4 regions of the Kocuria rosea genome follow, and region 1 is predicted to be linked to each of the others. Evidence: riboswitches for the same ligand, from Rfam matches in the RefSeq annotation. Region 1 holds a riboswitch; each other region holds the start of a gene.
The links. A riboswitch is a leader RNA that binds a small molecule or an ion and turns the genes downstream of it on or off. The one in region 1 is predicted to bind S-adenosylmethionine.

Region 2: linked by a shared signal. The riboswitch ahead of EQG70_RS11925 (MetQ/NlpA family ABC transporter substrate-binding protein) and the one ahead of EQG70_RS01165 (acyl-CoA dehydrogenase family protein) in region 1 are both predicted to bind S-adenosylmethionine.
Region 3: linked by a shared signal. The riboswitch ahead of EQG70_RS13420 (hypothetical protein) and the one ahead of EQG70_RS01165 (acyl-CoA dehydrogenase family protein) in region 1 are both predicted to bind S-adenosylmethionine.
Region 4: linked by a shared signal. The riboswitch ahead of EQG70_RS03295 (methylenetetrahydrofolate reductase) and the one ahead of EQG70_RS01165 (acyl-CoA dehydrogenase family protein) in region 1 are both predicted to bind S-adenosylmethionine.

The regions. Positions count from the first base shown of each region.
Region 1 is NZ_CP035103.1:251,970-255,952, reverse strand. It holds gene EQG70_RS01170 (MFS transporter) at 1-688, opposite strand, end outside; gene EQG70_RS01165 (acyl-CoA dehydrogenase family protein) at 692-2,077, opposite strand; SAM riboswitch class I at 2,191-2,285, opposite strand; gene moeB (molybdopterin-synthase adenylyltransferase MoeB) at 2,417-3,592, opposite strand; gene EQG70_RS01155 (thiazole synthase) at 3,589-3,983, opposite strand, start outside.
Region 2 is NZ_CP035103.1:2,585,257-2,589,239, forward strand. It holds gene EQG70_RS11920 (methionine ABC transporter ATP-binding protein) at 1-847, opposite strand, end outside; gene EQG70_RS11925 (MetQ/NlpA family ABC transporter substrate-binding protein) at 844-1,737, opposite strand; SAM riboswitch class IV at 1,838-1,954, opposite strand; gene dxr (1-deoxy-D-xylulose-5-phosphate reductoisomerase) at 1,999-3,273, opposite strand; gene EQG70_RS11935 (GlsB/YeaQ/YmgE family stress response membrane protein) at 3,405-3,677, opposite strand; gene EQG70_RS11940 (solute symporter family protein) at 3,901-3,983, opposite strand, start outside.
Region 3 is NZ_CP035103.1:2,924,056-2,928,038, forward strand. It holds gene EQG70_RS13410 (glycosyltransferase family 4 protein) at 1-525, shown strand, start outside; gene EQG70_RS13415 (PIN domain-containing protein) at 529-912, opposite strand; gene EQG70_RS13420 (hypothetical protein) at 924-1,151, opposite strand; SAM riboswitch class IV at 1,165-1,290, opposite strand; gene EQG70_RS13425 (hypothetical protein) at 1,708-2,004, shown strand; gene EQG70_RS13430 (hypothetical protein) at 2,107-2,295, opposite strand; gene cspE (transcription antiterminator/RNA stability regulator CspE) at 2,403-2,609, opposite strand; gene EQG70_RS13440 (DMT family transporter) at 2,832-3,155, opposite strand; gene EQG70_RS13445 (DMT family transporter) at 3,155-3,502, opposite strand; gene EQG70_RS13450 (TetR/AcrR family transcriptional regulator) at 3,506-3,983, opposite strand, start outside.
Region 4 is NZ_CP035103.1:717,229-721,211, forward strand. It holds gene metE (5-methyltetrahydropteroyltriglutamate--homocysteine S-methyltransferase) at 1-975, opposite strand, end outside; gene EQG70_RS03295 (methylenetetrahydrofolate reductase) at 1,032-1,958, opposite strand; SAM riboswitch class I at 2,029-2,135, opposite strand; gene EQG70_RS03300 (ArsR/SmtB family transcription factor) at 2,401-2,754, shown strand; gene EQG70_RS03305 (SRPBCC family protein) at 2,758-3,255, shown strand; gene EQG70_RS03310 (VOC family protein) at 3,258-3,674, shown strand; gene EQG70_RS03315 (amino acid permease) at 3,757-3,983, opposite strand, start outside.

The DNA.
Region 1 (3,983 bases):
CCGAGGCCCGGTGCTCCAGGAACTCCGGGGCGTCGGCCACGCCGAGGCGGATCCACAGGCCCACCGCCACGAGCAGGGCCGAGAGCAGGAAGGGGATGCGCCAGCCGTAGGCGGCGAACTGCTCCTCGCTCATGACGTTCTGCACGATGAAGAACGCGCCGGTGGCCAGCAGCATGCCGGCGGAGGAGCCGATCTGGGTGAAGGACCCGAAGAACCCGCGGTGCCGGGCCGGTGAGTGCTCCACGCTCAGCAGCGCGGAGCCGCCCCACTCGGCACCCGCGGACAGGCCCTGGAGGATGCGCAGGACCACGAGCCCGACGACGGCCCACCAGCCGATCACCTCGTAGGTGGGCAGCAGGCCGATCAGGGTGGAGGCCACGCCCATGAGCAGCAGGGAGGCCACCAGCAGGGCCTTGCGGCCGATCCGGTCCCCCAGGTGCCCGGCGATGATCCCGCCCAGGGGCCGGGCGATCACCCCGACCGCGAGCGTGGCGAAGGACGCCACGATACCGCCGAGCTCGGTGGCCATGGGGAAGAACTGGACGTTGAAGACGAGTGCGGCGGCGGTGCCGTAGAGGTAGAAGTCGTACCACTCGATGGTGGTCCCGGCGAAGGCCGAGGCCAGGACGCGCTTCTTGCCGTGGACGATGCTGCTGCGGCCCGGGGCGGCCGTGGTCGTGGTGCTCATGCGTCAGGCTCCTGGGGTTCGGTCGGCGTCGGTCGTGGCATCGGTCGTGGCATCGGTCGCGGCATCGGTCGTGGCATCGGTCGTGGCATCGGTCGTGGCGCCGGTCCTCGCGTCGCCGATGGCGTTCAGGCCCTCCGGCAGGGTGCCGTTGATGAGGTAGTCGCCGAGGGCTCGGGCGCGGAAGGCGATCGGGTTGTGGGTGGCCACGGTCTGGGCGTTGCGCCAGTGCCGGTCCAGGCCCTTGGCCGTGGACGTGGCGGAGGCGCCCACGGTGAGGAACAGGTCCTGGGCCGCGCCGAGCGCCAGCTCCGGCACGGTGACCTGGGCGTGCTCCACGGCGATCTCGGACTCGTGCAGCGCCGCCGGGAGGGCCCCGGTGAAGTCCGGCCGGTCGGCGCCGGCCGCTGCGGCGGCGGCGATCCCGGCGTCCAGGGCGCGGGCGGCGTGCAGGACGGTGGCCTCGGCGGCGAAGGCCTTGGCGGAGATCCGCCCGGTGGCCTCCTGGATCAGCGGGTCGTCGCGGAACGGCAGGCCGAGCCCGGTGTTGAAGGTCCGCCGGCGTCCGGCGATGGTCTCCACCGCGTCCCGCCGGGCCGCCCGGGCGATGCCGGCCAGCACGGCCAGCAGCACGAGCTGGAAGAAGGCGGCCTCGTGGACGGCCTCCGCGCTGCCGGCGGTGCGGTCCAGCACGGCGTCCTCCGGGACGCGCACCCGCTCGAAGACCGCGGTGCCGGTGCCGGTGAGCTTCTGCCCGAAGCCGTCCCAGTCGTCCTCGAGCGTCACGCCCTCGGCGTCCGTGGCGACGACGGCGAAGCGGCGCCCGTCGCGGCCGTCCAGGGCGGCCGAGACGCGGGTGTAGTCGCAGAAGACGGAACCGGTGGCGTAGAACTTCCGGCCGGTGAGCTCCCAGCCCTCGGGGGTCCGGCTCAGCACGGTGTTCAGGGTGCCCAGCGCGTTGCCGCCCTTCTCCGTGGAGGCGTTGCCGACGGTGGCCCCGGCCAGCACCCGCGGGTACCAGACCTCCTGGAGCTCCCGGGGCAGGAAGCGCAGGGACTCCACGAAGCCGTGGTGGGAGCGGTAGAGGTGGGCGATGTTGGAGTCGGCCTCGGCCAGGTCGACCAGCAGCCGGGTGAAGTCCTCGAGGCTGACCCCGGGGCCGCCGTGGGCCGCCGGGACGCGCAGGGCACCGAACCCGGCCCGGTCCAGCCGGCCGACCTCCGCGTAGGGCAGCGCGCGCCGGAGGTCCCGGTCCAGGGCGCCGGCGGCGATCTCCGCGAACAGCGGCCGGAAGTGCTCCCGCAGCCCGGAGTAGTCCCCGGGCAGGCCGGCGGCGAGGTCCGTGCCGGCGCGGGGATGGGCGGTGGTCTCCTCGACCGTGCTCGGGGTCATGCGGTGGTCCTCTCGGTCGCACCGAGGATTGCCGGTCGGCCGGTCGCGCCGGGGGCGGGCCCGGTGGCGGCAGCGCCGGAGGCTGACGTCACGGACCGACTGCAGATCCGGGATCTCCATCGGTTCTGGCATTAGCACCCTGACCCCGGAGGAGGGCGGGTTGCTGCGGCGTCGTCGAGCCAGATCTCTCAACCGCTCTGAATGGGGCGCTTGCCATGGCATCAGACCGCCCGGTCCAGGGCCAACCGGATGACGGGCGCACGTCATGGAGTGTCACGACGGCGTCACAGAAGGTCACGTCCTCCGCGGTGGTGTAGCGGTGTGCCGCAGGAGACCGGATCAGTAGACCGGCTGGTCCGGCTCCACCTGCGCCACCCAGGCAAGCACTCCACCCTCGAGGTGACGGACCCGCTCCTCCCGCCCGGCGTAGAAGGACCGCAGCGCGGCGAGCGCGGTCGCGGAGCGGGCCCCGGCCTTGCAGTGCAGCACGAGGTCAGCGCCGCGGGCCTCCGGGGGCAGGGCGTCCGCGCCGCGGTCCAGGATCTCCTGCAGGGGCACGGGCACGGCGCCGTCGATGGCCACGAGCTCCCGCTCCCAGTCCTCGCGCACGTCCACCAGGGCGAAGGACGCCTCCCCGCGCTCCCGGCGCTCGAGCAGCCGGGCCAGCTCGGCCGCCCCGACGGTCTCGGAGGCGTCCGCGCCGGGCAGCGCGCAGACCGCGGCGGGCCGGGCCACCGCGGTGACCGGGGCGGCGTCGGGATCCAGGGTGAGCCGCATCTCGCGCCAGGTCATCGCCAGCGCGTCGTGCAGCAGCACCCGGCCGAGCAGGGGCTCCCCGGTGCCGGTGACGAGCTTGACGGCCTCGGTGACCATGACCGCGCCGACGGTGGCGGGGAGCATGCCGAAGACCCCGCCCTCGGCGCAGCTGGGCACCTCGCCGTCCGGCGGGGCCTCGGGGTAGAGGTCCCGGTAGGTGGGCCCGTGCCCGGTCCAGAAGACGCTGACCTGCCCCTCGAAGCGCAGGATGGAGCCCCACACGCAAGGCGTGCCGGTCAGGGCGGCGGCGTCGCTGACCACGTAGCGGGTCGCGAAGTTGTCGGCGCCGTCCAGGACCAGGTCGTACCGGCCGATGATGTCCACGGCGTTGTCCGCGTCCAGCCGGACGGGGTGGGTGCGGACCTCCACCAGCGGGTTGAGCGCGGTGACGGCCTCGGCGGCGGAGACGGACTTGGGGCGGCCGACGTCGGCGGCCGTGTGCACCACCTGGCGCTGCAGGTTGGAGACCGCCACCACGTCGTCGTCGACGATCCCGAGGGTCCCGACCCCCGCCGCGGCGAGGTACTGCAGGGCCGGGGACCCGAGCCCCCCGGCGCCGACGACGAGCACGCGGGCGTTCCGCAGCCGCCGCTGGCCGAGGGTCCCGATCCCGGGCAGGGTCAGGTGCCGGGCGTAGCGCTCGAGCTCCTCGCGGGTCAGTTCGGGGCCGGGCTCCACGAGCGGGGGCAGCGGGCTCACGGCCGCTCCCCCACGGGCGCCCAGTCCCCGCGCGGCACGTCCGCCGGGCCGTCAGCCGGCCCGGCACCGGCGGCGTCCGTGTCGATCCGCCCGGCCATCGACGAGGACGCCTGGGCGTGGCGGCGGGCCGGGATGCGCCCGGCACCGGCGGCGAGCCGGCCGGCGAGCACGGCGTGGCGCATGGCGGTCGCCATCGCCACCGGGTCCTGGGCGCGGGTGACGGCGCTGGCCAGCAGCACGGCGTCGCAGCCCAGCTCCATGGCCAGGGCGGCCTCGGAGGCGGTGCCGATCCCGGCGTCGAGCACCACGGGCACGGACGCCCGGGAGGCGATGAGCTCGATGTTGTGCGGGTTGAGGATGCCCAGCCCGGTGCCGATGGGGGCGCCCAGGG
Region 2 (3,983 bases), 1.6 Mb from region 1:
GGGCGCGGCGCAGCCGCTCGACCTCACGGGCGTCGGGCACCGAGTGCAGGACGGAGGAGACGAAGCGGCGGGCGGTCTCGGTGCGGGGCCGGGCGAAGATGTCCACGGTGGAGCCGTGCTCCACGACCTTCCCGTCCTGCATCACGGCCACGCGGTCGGCGATCGCGCGGACCACGTCCATCTCGTGGGTGATGATCACGATCGTGATCCCGAGCTCCCGGTTGACCCGCTGCAGCACCTGCAGCACCTCCTGGGTGGTCTCCGGGTCGAGGGCGCTCGTCGACTCGTCGGCCAGGAGCAGCTTCGGGCTGGTCGCCAGGGCGCGGGCGATGCCCACGCGCTGCTTCTGCCCGCCGGAGAGCTGCTCCGGGTAGTTGCCGGCGCGGGCGGCGAGGCCCACGAACTCGAGCAGCTCGGCCACCCGCGCCCGGCGCTTCTCCTTCGGCCAGCCGGCCCGCTTGAGCGGATACTCGACGTTGCCGGCGACGGTGCGGGAGGTGAAGAGGTTGAACTGCTGGAAGATCATCCCGATCTCCTGCCGCACGGGCGCCAGCTCGGTCTCGCGCCGGCCGGCCACCTCGAAGCCCTCCACGGTCAGGGAGCCCGAGGACACGGGCTCGAGCCCGTTGATCAGGCGCACGAGGGTGGACTTGCCCGCCCCGGAGTAGCCGATCACGCCGAAGATCTCGCCGCGGCGGACGTCGAGGGTGACGTCGTTGACCGCGAGCACCTCGCGCGCCGCCCGCCCCGAGCCGGTGCGGAAGGTCTTGGAGACGTTGCGGAAGGAGACGAGCACCTCGTCCGGGCGCCCGGGTGCGGGCGGCCCGGCGGGGACCGCCGCGCTCACTGCTCCTGGTCCTTCAGCTCCTGCTGGTAGCGCGCGGTCAGCTCCTGGAGCTCCTCCGGCTCCAGCTGCAGCGGCACGGCGGTGTCCTTGGTCTCCTCCATCTCGGCGTCGAGCACGGCCTGCTCGTGGTAGAGGTCCGCGACCTGCCGGAGGGTCTCGTCGTCGGCGAGCTCCTCCGTGGTGGTGAAGAGGTTGACGTAGGCGCGGGAGCCCTCGGACTCGGGGTCGTCCTGGGCGAGCGCGGACTGCGGGTCGATGTCGGCCCGCGAGAGGAAGTCGTTGTTGATGACCGAGCCGGCCACCGAGTCGAGCGAGAGCACCGTCTGCTCCGCGGAGACCGGGGTGACCCGCACCGTGGAGGCCTCGGTGTCGACGTCGAGCTCGGTGGGGATGAGGGTGTCGCTGGTCAGCTCCACGAGACCTGCGGCCTCGAGCACGAGCAGGGCCCGGGAGAGGTTCACGGCGTCGTTGGGCACCGCGATCTCGTCGCCCTCCTGGAACTGCTCCACGGAGTCGTACTGGTTGGAGTACAGGCCCAGCGGGTAGATCGAGGTCGAGCCGATCGGGGTGATGGAGCCGCCGGCCGCGTTGTTGTAGTCGGCGAGGAACGGGACGTGCTGGAACCAGGTCATCTCCACGTCACCGGACTCGGTGGCGGGGTTCGGCTGGTTGTAGTCGGAGAAGTCGACGTACTCGACGGTGATGCCCTGCTCCTCGGCCACCCGCTGGAGGGCGTCGTGGGTCGGGTCGGTGCCCACCACGCCGATGGTGACCTTGTCGTCGGCGAGCACGCCCTCGCCGGAGGACTCCCCGGCGGAGCCGCCGCAGGCGGTGAGGGCGAGGCCGAGGGTCGTGGCCAGGGCGAGGAAGGGGAGGCGCTGCGATCGCATGTGGTGCCTTTCCGTGGGTCCGGGGTGTCGGAGGTCTCCACCGGGGCCAACGGGTCCGGCGGCCACGGTCGAGGGCGCGCCGGAGGGCGCGTGCGCGGTCGGACCGTACTTGCCGCCGGCCGTCGTCGGCCGGTGCCGGATGGTTCACCTGGGGCACCCCACTACGGGAGAGGGTTGCCGCCCAGCAAGCCAGGGCTGCACGCTGGGACTCGTCATCCGCCTGACACACTAGCACGTGCGGCGGGGCCGGGCCCGGCCCGGTCAGCGGGCGAGGACCTCGCGGGCCCGCCGGCGGGCCCAGCGCTCGGCCGCCAGCACGGCCTCGAGCTCCAGCGGGCCGTCGTCGTCGTGCTCGCCCAGCACCGCCTCGACGGTGTCCACGATGGCGGGGAACCGGATCCGGCCGTCGTGGAAGGCGTGCACCGCCTCCTCGTTGGCCGCGTTGAACACGGCGGGGAAGGTCCCGCCCCGCTCCCCCGCCGCCTTGAGGAGCTCGACGGCGGGGAACGCCACCGGGTCGAGGGGCTCGAAGGTCCACTCCGTGGCGCGCGTCCAGTCGCACGGCAGGGCGGCCCCGGGCACCCGGTGCGGCCAGGCCAGGCCGAGGGCGATGGGAAGGCGCATGTCCGGGGGCGAGGCCTGGGCGAGGGTGGAGCCGTCCACGAACTGGACCATGGAGTGCACGACCGACTGGGGGTGGACCACCACGTCGATGCGCTCGAGGGGGACGTCGAAGAGCAGGTGGGCCTCGAGCACCTCGAGGGCCTTGTTCACCATGGTCGCCGAGTTGGTCGTCACCATCAGGCCCATGTCCCACGTCGGGTGGCGCAGCGCGTCCCGGGGCGTGACCGTCTCGAGCTCCGCCCGGGACCGGCCGCGGAAGGGCCCGCCGGAGGCCGTCAGCACGAGCCGGTCCACCTCCCCGGCGGTGCCGCCGCGCAGCGCCTGCGCCAGCGCGGAGTGCTCGGAGTCCACGGGGATCAGGGCGTCCGGGTCCCCGGTGGCCGCGGCGGCGGCCTTGACGAGGGCGCCGCCGGCGATCAGGGACTCCTTGTTCGCCAGGGCGAGCCGGTGCCCGGCCCGCAGCGCCGCCAGCGTGGGGGCGAGGCCGATGGAGCCGGTGATCCCGTTGAGCACGAGGTCGGCGTCGGGGTGGGCGGCGGCCGCGGACGCGGCGTCGGGCCCGTGCACGACGTCCGGGCGGTATCCCCCGGCCCCGGCGGACGCGGCCCCGTCCGCGATGAGGCCGGCCAGCCGGGCGGCGTCCTGGGCGGTGCCGCTGGTCGCCACGAGCGCGGCGCGGGTCTCGAGGGCCTGCTCGGCGAGGAGCTCGAGGTGCCGTGCTCCGGCGGCGAGGGCGACCACGGTGAACGGGTCCGCGCCCTCGAGCTCGCGGGCGGCCCGCACGACGTCGAGCGCCTGGGTGCCGATCGAGCCCGTCGAGCCGAGGACGCTGATCCGGCGGGGGCCGGCGGCGGCCAGGGCGCGCAGCTCGGGTGTCGGGCGGGTGCGGGGCGAGGTGGCGGGGGGCGTCATGGCCCCAGTATCCCCCAGCGCCACTCCTCGGTGCGGTGCCCGCAGGGGGTGCCTGCGGACGGCCCGGAACGGGCCGAGGCCCCGTCCACCGGGAGCGGTGGACGGGGCCTCGGCGACCGACGGGGGTGGGGTCAGCGCGTGGCGCGACCCTTGCGGCCGGAGACCGCGCCCCAGATGAAGAGCACGATGAGGGCTCCCACGACGGCGGTGATGATGGTGCCGATGTCGAACGCGGACTCCAGGTCCCCGATGCCGATCAGCGAGCCGAGGAAGCCTCCGAGGAGGGCCCCCACGATGCCGAGAACGATCGTGACGATGATGCCGCCACCCTGGCTGCCCGGCATGATGAGCTTGGCGAGGGCGCCGGCGATGAGGCCGAGGATGATCCAGCTGATGATTCCCATGATGGCTCCTTATCCGTCCCGGGAGGGACTTTTATTGTACGCAACCGGCGAGTATCCCTGGAATACCCTGAGGTTGCTTCTGCGCCTCACCCTAGCCGACGGTCAGCCGCCTGTCTGTTCCCGTTAGCCAATCGACGCGTTCCTCCCGGACGCGGACCGGCCCGCCGGAAGCCGGGGCTTCGGGCGGGCCGGTGGATCCTCCCAGGTGGGAGCGGGGAATCCGTCAGTGGGCGACGGGCTTCTCGGCGCCGATGCCTGTGAGGGAGCGCACCTCCATCTCGGACTGCTTGATCGGGTCCTCGAGAC
Region 3 (3,983 bases), 1.3 Mb from region 1:
GCCCCGGAGAAGCAGGTCGAGGACCTCTCCGCGGTCGCGGACCTGCCCGGCACCCGCCTGGTGGTCGTGGGCTCGGGCCCGGAGGAGGACGCCCTGCGCCGCCGGCTCCCGCAGGCCCACTTCACCGGGCGCCGCAGCGGTGCCGACCTGGCGCGCATCATGGCGTCCTTCGACGTGTTCGTCCACCCCGGCGAGTTCGAGACGTTCTGCCAGACGATCCAGGAGGCCATGGCCTCGGGGGTGCCGGTGGTCGCGACCGGCCGGGGCGGTCCCCTCGACCTCGTGGACCGGTCCCGCACCGGCTGGCTCTATCCCCCGGGCGACCTCGGGGCGCTGCGCGGGTACGTGGCGGATCTCCTGGGCGACGAGGCGAAGCGGGCCGCGTTCGGCGTCGCGGCGCACGCGGCGGTCCAGGGCCGGACGTGGGACGTGCTGGTCGGGCAGCTGCTCGAGCACTACGAGCGCGCCGTGGCGCTCTCGGCGCAGGGGCAGGGGCGCAGCCGCCGGCACCGCCGGGCCGTCTGAGGGCTACCGGCGGGCGGGGGACGCGTCCAGCACGGGCGCCCCGGTGCCGGCGTACCGCCCCGGCTCCGCGGTCAGCACGGTCAGCCCGTGGACCAGGGCCGTGGCCGCGGTGAGCCCGGCGAGCGGATCGGCCGCCCCCGTCGCGGCCAGCGCTCCCCACGCCCGGGCCACGGCGGCGTCCGCGGGGAGGACCCGGCCCGGGAAGCGCAGCTCGAGCTGCTCCGCCCACAGCGTCTCGTCGGGCCGCTCGGCGAGCAGCTCCCCGAGCACCGTGGCGGGCAGGAACAGCCGCCGGTGTCCGTGCCGGCGCAGGACCTCGGCCAGCTCGGGGCAGCGCTCCGGGGTGCGCACCCCCAGCAGCACGGAACGGTCCAGGAGGAGGTCCACGGCGGCGGGCCTCAGGCCGCGGCGGCGAGCTCCCCGCGGGCCGGAGCCAGCAGGAAGTCCACGAACTCGGTGCGGACCTGCACCACGCGGGCGTAGTCCTCGACGCTCATGGCGGAGACGCTGATCGCCGGGACGCTCGGCGCGGGGTCGCGGCGGGTCCCGTCCCCGGTGGCCGGGACGGCGTGGGAGGGCTGGGGGAACGCGCCCGTGCGGGCGGCGGAGTGGCGGAGGTCGGACATGACCGGGATCCTTCGTGCGCTCTTGCTCGCACCGGGTACCGCTGCTGCGGCGATGCGAGCCGCTTCGTCATCCGAACCACCCGTGAACATGGGGTTGGTGCCCGGTCAAGTCGGAGCTTGCCGACCGGGTCTCTTGAAGCTCTCCCCATTGAACCACATCGGCCGAACCGTGTCCGCGTGCGGCGACCCGGCCGGATCCGGTGCCCCCTCCTGTGCACAGGCCTTCCCCGGGGTGTCACCGCCCGGACATCTCGACGACACATCGTTGCGCTGGAATGGGTCCCGTAGTACCGGGGACGGCGCAGGCGACGGCCCCGCGCATTACGTTTCAGTGACACAACTCACGACTCGCTTGTCGAGGTGTCGGTGCCGCGGGGTAGCCTGAACCTGCTTCTCGAGATGCGGCGTCCACGCCCTCGGCCGGAGATCGACGATCCCCGGCGGAACCGTGGAGGGGCTCCGACCCGCTGCGCGCCAACCCGATGTTCCCGGGTGGATCGGATGACGAAGCGGCGGGCAACGCCATCGGATGCCTGCAAGAACGTCAGGAGAAAACATGACCATGTCCGAAGAAAGAACAGCCATCACCACCGACCAGCGCGAGGAGTGGATCGACGTGACCGTCACCGCCCTCCCCGATCTCCACCTCGTCCGTCTCACGTCGACCGACGGGGACGTGCAGGAGTACCTGAGCCCCGAGGCCGACGACCTGGCCGCCGCGGCGGAGCACACGGAGGGTACGGCGCAATGGTGCGCCAAGTACCGCCAGCTCCTCGTTCCCGGAGCCCTCGCGGCGACCGGACGGCACCCGTTCTTCAAGCTCCACCCCTCGTCCCTCCCGCTGTCGGCATAGCCGGCGGACAGGAGCGCACGGAGGCCGCAGCCCGTCGGGCTGCGGCCTCCATCGTGCGGGAGGACGGTGACGTCCGGAGCGCCGGTGGGACCCGCGGGGTGCTCACTCGAGGCCGTAGTCCCCCGCCGAGCCCCAGCCGCCGCCGGCCTCGTCGGCGGAGCCGTCGAATCCCCACTCGGAGGCCTCGACCTCGAACGGCACGGAGACGTCCAGCTCGGCGTCGGAGACCCGGTTCACCACGAAGGGGTCCTCCGGCTCCTCCGCGGCGGGGAGCGGATCGGGAATGGTCACGGCGCTTCCTCCCGGTGCTGCTCGGCGGGTACGACGACAGAACCGCCGCCGGGCGCAGCCCGACGACGGTTCTGGAGGATCAACGGGCCGGAGCCCGCGGAAGATCCTTAGGAGATGACGTTGATGTTCGCAGCCTGGGGGCCCTTGGGGCCGTCCTGGGTCTCGAACTCGACGCGGTCGTTCTCGTTCAGCGAGCGGAAGCCGTTCGAGTTGATCGCGGAGAAGTGGGCGAAGACGTCCTTGGAGCCGTCCTCGGGGGTGATAAAGCCGAAGCCCTTGTCAGCGTTGAACCACTTGACGATACCGGTAGTCATGGGAGACCTGATCCTTCATGAGATGAACGTTTCCCGACGTTCGAGAAACAAAACAGTTGTGATGCATGGAAAACGTCTTCTCAGAAAAACTGCTGCACCCGAGTGGGCCGAACTGCTTGAAAGACAAAAACGAACCTCAACAACTGCGGACTACTCTACACGAGATCCGGCGCCGCACCACCCGGGACGGGGCGCCGGACCCGGCCCGGCACCGGGGACCGCTCAGACCGGCGGGGCGCCGAGCTCGATGAGGAGCACTCCGCCGGCGATGAGGGCCACCCCGGCCGCCGTCACCCAGGTGAACGGCTCGCGGAACAGGACCCGGCCGGCCAGTGCCGTCAGCGCCACGCCGGAGGCCGACCAGATGCCGTAGGCGACGCCCAGCGCCATGCCCTCGGCCAGGACGAGGCTCAGGCAGGTGAACGCCACCAGGTAGCCGACGGCCACGGCGGCGTACCAGCGGCGGCGGCCCCGGGCGGCCATCCGCAGGGACAGGGTTCCAGCGACCTCGGTGAGGATCGAGACACTGAGGAAGAGCCAGGCCATCAGGCCGCCTCCTCGGTCTCGCGGGCGGGGCGGCGGGAGCCGAGCTCCACGCAGAGCACGCCGGCCACGACCAGCACGATCCCGGCCAGCACGGCCGGGCTCAGCCGCTCACCGTAGACCACGGCCGCCGCCAGAGCGGTGAGCATCACCCCGAGGGCGGCCCACACGCCGTAGGCGACCCCCACCGGCATGCCGCGGCGCAGCACGGCCGCCAGGAGGGTGAACGCGGCGAGGTAGCCGGCGACGACGAGCGCGTACCAGGCGGGCTCGTCCAGAGCCGCCTTCAGCGACAGCGTGGCCGCCACCTCGGCGAGCACGGCGGCGAGCAGCAGCAGCCGGCGCAGCACGGCTCAGCCCTCCAGGAGCTCGTCGGCGACCGCCCTGACCCGGGCCCGTTCCTGCGGGTCGGGGGCGAAGACGCCCGCGGCGTCGGCGAACCACACGCCGTCGGCGAGCAGCCGCACGGCCAGCAGCCGGCTCCGGCGCTCGGCGGGCAGGTCCGCGGGCAGGTGCACCCACGGCTCCACCCGCGCGACCCAGCGCTCCTTGAGCGTGGCGCGCAGCCGCTGGTCGGTGAGCATCACGAGGTCGGTCTCGTCGACCTCCCCGGACAGGCACCAGTCGAGGTAGGCGCGCAGCCGTTCCGCCGCGGGCACCTGCTCCGGGGGGCCGGGCAGGCGGCGGGCCATCTGCGCGTCCCAGCCGTCCATCACCCGGTCCACCAGGGCGAGCATCAGCGCCTCCTTGGTGGGGAAGTGGTACATCACCCCGGGCTTGGTCAGACCCGCCTGCCGCGCGGCCGACGCCAGGGAGACCGTGCCGCCGCCC
Region 4 (3,983 bases), 470 kb from region 1:
GAGCTGGTCGAGCCGGCCGGCCAGGTCGGCCCGCCACACGTTGTGCCCGTCCACGGCGCCGGCCACGAGCACGGCGGAGTCCTCGCCCCGGAAGAGCTCCAGCTCCTCGGCGGTGGGGGCGGCGCCCTTGACGAGGTCGAGGTGCAGGGCCTCCACCCCGGAGCAGGCCAGCGGGTGCAGCAGCGGCCCGGGGGAGCCGTAGGACGTGGTGACGAACAGCTGCGGGCGCCCGGTCACGGCGGTCAGGCCCGTGTAGGCGTCCCACACGGACGAGGCGAGCTGCTCGCCGGTGACGTCCTGGTCCGCCACGAGGGCCGGCTCCTCCAGCTGCACCCAGTCCGCGCCGGCGGCGGCGAGCTCCTGGAGCAGCCGCGCGTACACGGGCAGCAGCTCGGGGAGCCGCTGCAGCGGGTCGAAGCCCGCGGGGGCGTCGTCGTCGGCCTTGGCGAGGAGGAGGAAGGACACCGGGCCCACGAGGACCGGGCGGACGGTGAAGCCGTGCGCGGCGGCGCGGCGGACGTCGGCCACGAGCCGGTCGGCGGTGGCGCGGAGCGGGGTCTCCGGGCCGATCTCGGGCACGAGGTAGTGGTAGTTGGTGTCGAACCACTTGGTCAGCTCGAGGGGAGCGCGCCCGGCGTCGCCGCGGGCCAGCACGAAGCTCGCGTCGAGGCCGAGCCGGCCCTCGGCGTCGGCGAGATCGGCGAAGCGGGCCGGCACCGCCCCGAGGGCCACGGTGGTGTCCAGGACCTGGTCGTAGAGGGGGAACGCCGCGGGCAGGGACGAGTCCCGGGCGCCGAGGCCCAGCTCCACGAGCCGGCGGTGGGTCGCCAGCTGCAGGTCGGCGGCCGCCGACTCGAGCTCCTCGCGGGTCGAGCGCCCGGCCCAGTAGGCCTCCAGGGCCTTCTTCAGCTCGCGGCGGCGGCCGATCCGGGGGTAGCCGGTGATGGTGGCGGCGGGGAACGGGACAGTGGTCATGGTGGTCTCCTGAAGAGGTGTCGAGGGGTTGTGCGGAACGGTGGGTGGTCGCGTGCTCAGGCGGGGAGCAGGAGGTCCTCGAGCGCGACGGGCACGTGCGGGACGCGCGGGAGGTCCACGTGCTCCAGCAGGTCGAGCGCTGCCCGGTGCTCGTTGAAGGTGTAGAGGTGCAGCCCGGGGGCGCCGGCGTCCAGGGCGGCGCGGGCCAGCCGCGCCGCGAAGGCCACGCCGGCGCGGTGCCGCTCGGCAGGACCGGGCGCGTCCTCCAGCGCGGCGGCCAGGCCCGGGTGGGGCGCCAGGCCCGCCAGCCGGCACAGCGTCCGGAGCCGCCGCGGGTCGGTGACCGGCATGATCCCCGGGACGATCGGGATCGTCACCCCGGCCGCCCGCGCCGCCGCGACCAGGCGCTCGTAGCGCTGCGGGCGGAAGTAGACCTGCGTGATCGCGAAGTCCGCCCCGGAGCGCTGCTTGGCCAGCAGCACCTCGACGTCGTGCCGGAAGGACGGCGACTCCGGGTGCCGGGTCGGGTAGGCGGCCACGCCCACGGCGAGCCGGCCGGCCGCCAGGGCCGCGGTGTGGCGCTGCTCGACCTCGCGCACGAGCTCCACGAGCTCGCCGGCGTGCCGCAGCTCGCCCGGCTCGGCCCCCGGGTCGAGGTCGCCGCGCAGGGCCAGGACGCCCCGGACGCCGCGGCGGACCAGTGCGGCCACGGTCTGCTCCAGCTCGGCCCGGGTGCTGCCGACGCACGTCAGGTGGGCCAGGGGCCGCAGGCTCGTGCGCGCCAGGAGGTGGTCGAGCAGGGCGAGCGAGCTGTCCCGGCGCTGCTCGTCCCCGCTGTACGTCACCGAGACGTGGTCGGGACGGGTGGGCTCGAGCTCCTCGATGGTCCGCAGCAGCATGTCGGCGCTCGCCGCGCTGCGCGGCGGATAGAGCTCGTAGGACAGGGACGGCGGCGCCGGCCGGGCGGTCGGGCGTGGTGTCACGTTCTTCCTCCAAGGGTCACCCCGAGGGAGGGCAGCAGCCGTCCCGGAGTGGACCCGGGAGGCTGCGACAGCTCCATCGGTCCTGGCGGGAGCACCGTTCCGCGCACCCCGTGGCGGGGGCGCGGATGGTTGCTGCGGCGTCGACGAGCCAGGTCTCTCGGCCGCTCTGGATAGATGCAGGACCCATTCCAGCGGCTGCCCCGCCGCGCTGCCAAGTGCGGGCGCCCAGAAGACGCCGGTGCGCCGACTGTGACGACCGCGGCGTCACAGGACGCAACACGGACGCGCGGCGACGCACCGGCGGCGACGCACCGGCGGCGACGCCCATGCGGAGCGCAGGTCCGGGTCCGTCACGATCCGGTCTCGGGTCTTGCCGGGCCGGGGCGGGCGGCCTAGTCTTTGACAACCAACAGGTTGATCAAGGAATCAGTTGACAAACACCGTGGACCCCGGCGACGACGAGCTCGACAGGGCCTTCCTGGCCCTGGCCGACCCGGTCCGCCGCCGCATCGTCGCCCGGCTCAGCCGCGGACCGGCCACGGTCACCGAACTGGCGGAACCCTTCGCGATCTCCCTCCAGGCGGTCTCGAAGCACATCCAGGTCCTCGAGCAGGCGCAGCTCGTCACGCGCACCCGTGACGCCCAGCGCCGGCCCGTCCACCTGGACCCCGCACGGCTCGAGGCGCTCACCGCGTGGATCGACCGGTACCGGCTGGTCCGGGAGGAGCAGTTCCGCCGCCTCGACGCCGTGCTCGACACCCGAGCCGCGGACCGCGGCGAGCACACCCAGGACTGAACCATGGGACACGCACTGCACCTGACCGTCCCCGACGGCCTGCCCTTCATCGACTTCGAGCGCGAGTTCGACCACCCCGTGGCCGACGTCTTCCGCGCCCACGCCGACCCCGAGCTGTTCCGGCAGTGGATCGGGCCGCGCGGGCTGCGGACCCGGATCGACGGCTTCGAGTTCCGCCCCGGCGGCGCCTACCGGTTCGTCCAGCGCGGCGAGGACAGCACCGAGGAGTACGCCTTCCGCGGCGTCTTCCACACGGTGCGCGAGAACGAGCTCGTGGTCCAGACCTTCGAGTACGAGGGCTGGCCCGACGCCGTGGACCTGGAGTACCTGCATTTCGAGGACCTGGGCGACGGCCGGTGCCGGCTGCGCGGGCACACCGTCCACGCGTCCCAGGAGGCCCGCGACGGGATGGTCGGATCCGGCATGGAGAAGGGCATGGCCGAGGGCTACGAGCGGCTCGAGGAGCTGCTGGGCGGGCGGACCGCGCAGGGCGGGGCCTGACCGTGGACTGGACGCTCGAGGTGGTGCTGGTGCCGGTGCGCGACGTCGACCGGGCCGTGGAGTTCTACCGGGACCAGGTCGGCTTCCACCTCGACCACCACACCACCACCGAGCAGATGGACATCGCCCAGCTGACCCCGCCCGGGTCCGGCTGCTCGATCGTGGTGGGCAACCTCCCCGCCCACCGGGAGATGGCCCCCGGATCCCTGCGCGGGCTCCAGCTGGTGGTCGCGGACGCCCGGGCGGCCCGCGAGGAGCTGCTGTCCCGGGGCGTGGAGGTGAGCGGGATCACGGTGCTCGACGAGCGGGACGGCGGCACCGTCTTCGGCTTCAGCGACCCCGACGGCAACTCGTGGGCGGTCCAGGAGCTGCGGGTCCGCGCCGAGCGCCCGCTGATCCCGCCGGAGCACCGCCTCTGACACCGTCACCGGCGCCGGCGACGGCCGCGCACCGCGGCATGTCCTGTGCCCGTGGCCCCGGCGGAGCCGCGGCTCCGCCGGATCAGTCCTGCGGGGCGTGCTCGGCCCGGCGGCCGAGCACCTTCGAGGCCAGGGCGATGAGCGCCACCAGCCCGGCCGTGAGCAGGAGCTGGCCCCGCACGGCGCCGTCGAGCAGCCCGAGCAGGACGATCCCGGCGAGGAGCGCCAGCGCCAGGTACGACAGCCACGGGAAGGCCCACATCCGCAGGGGCAGCTCGGTGCCGTCCCGGTCCGCGCGGCGGCGCAGGA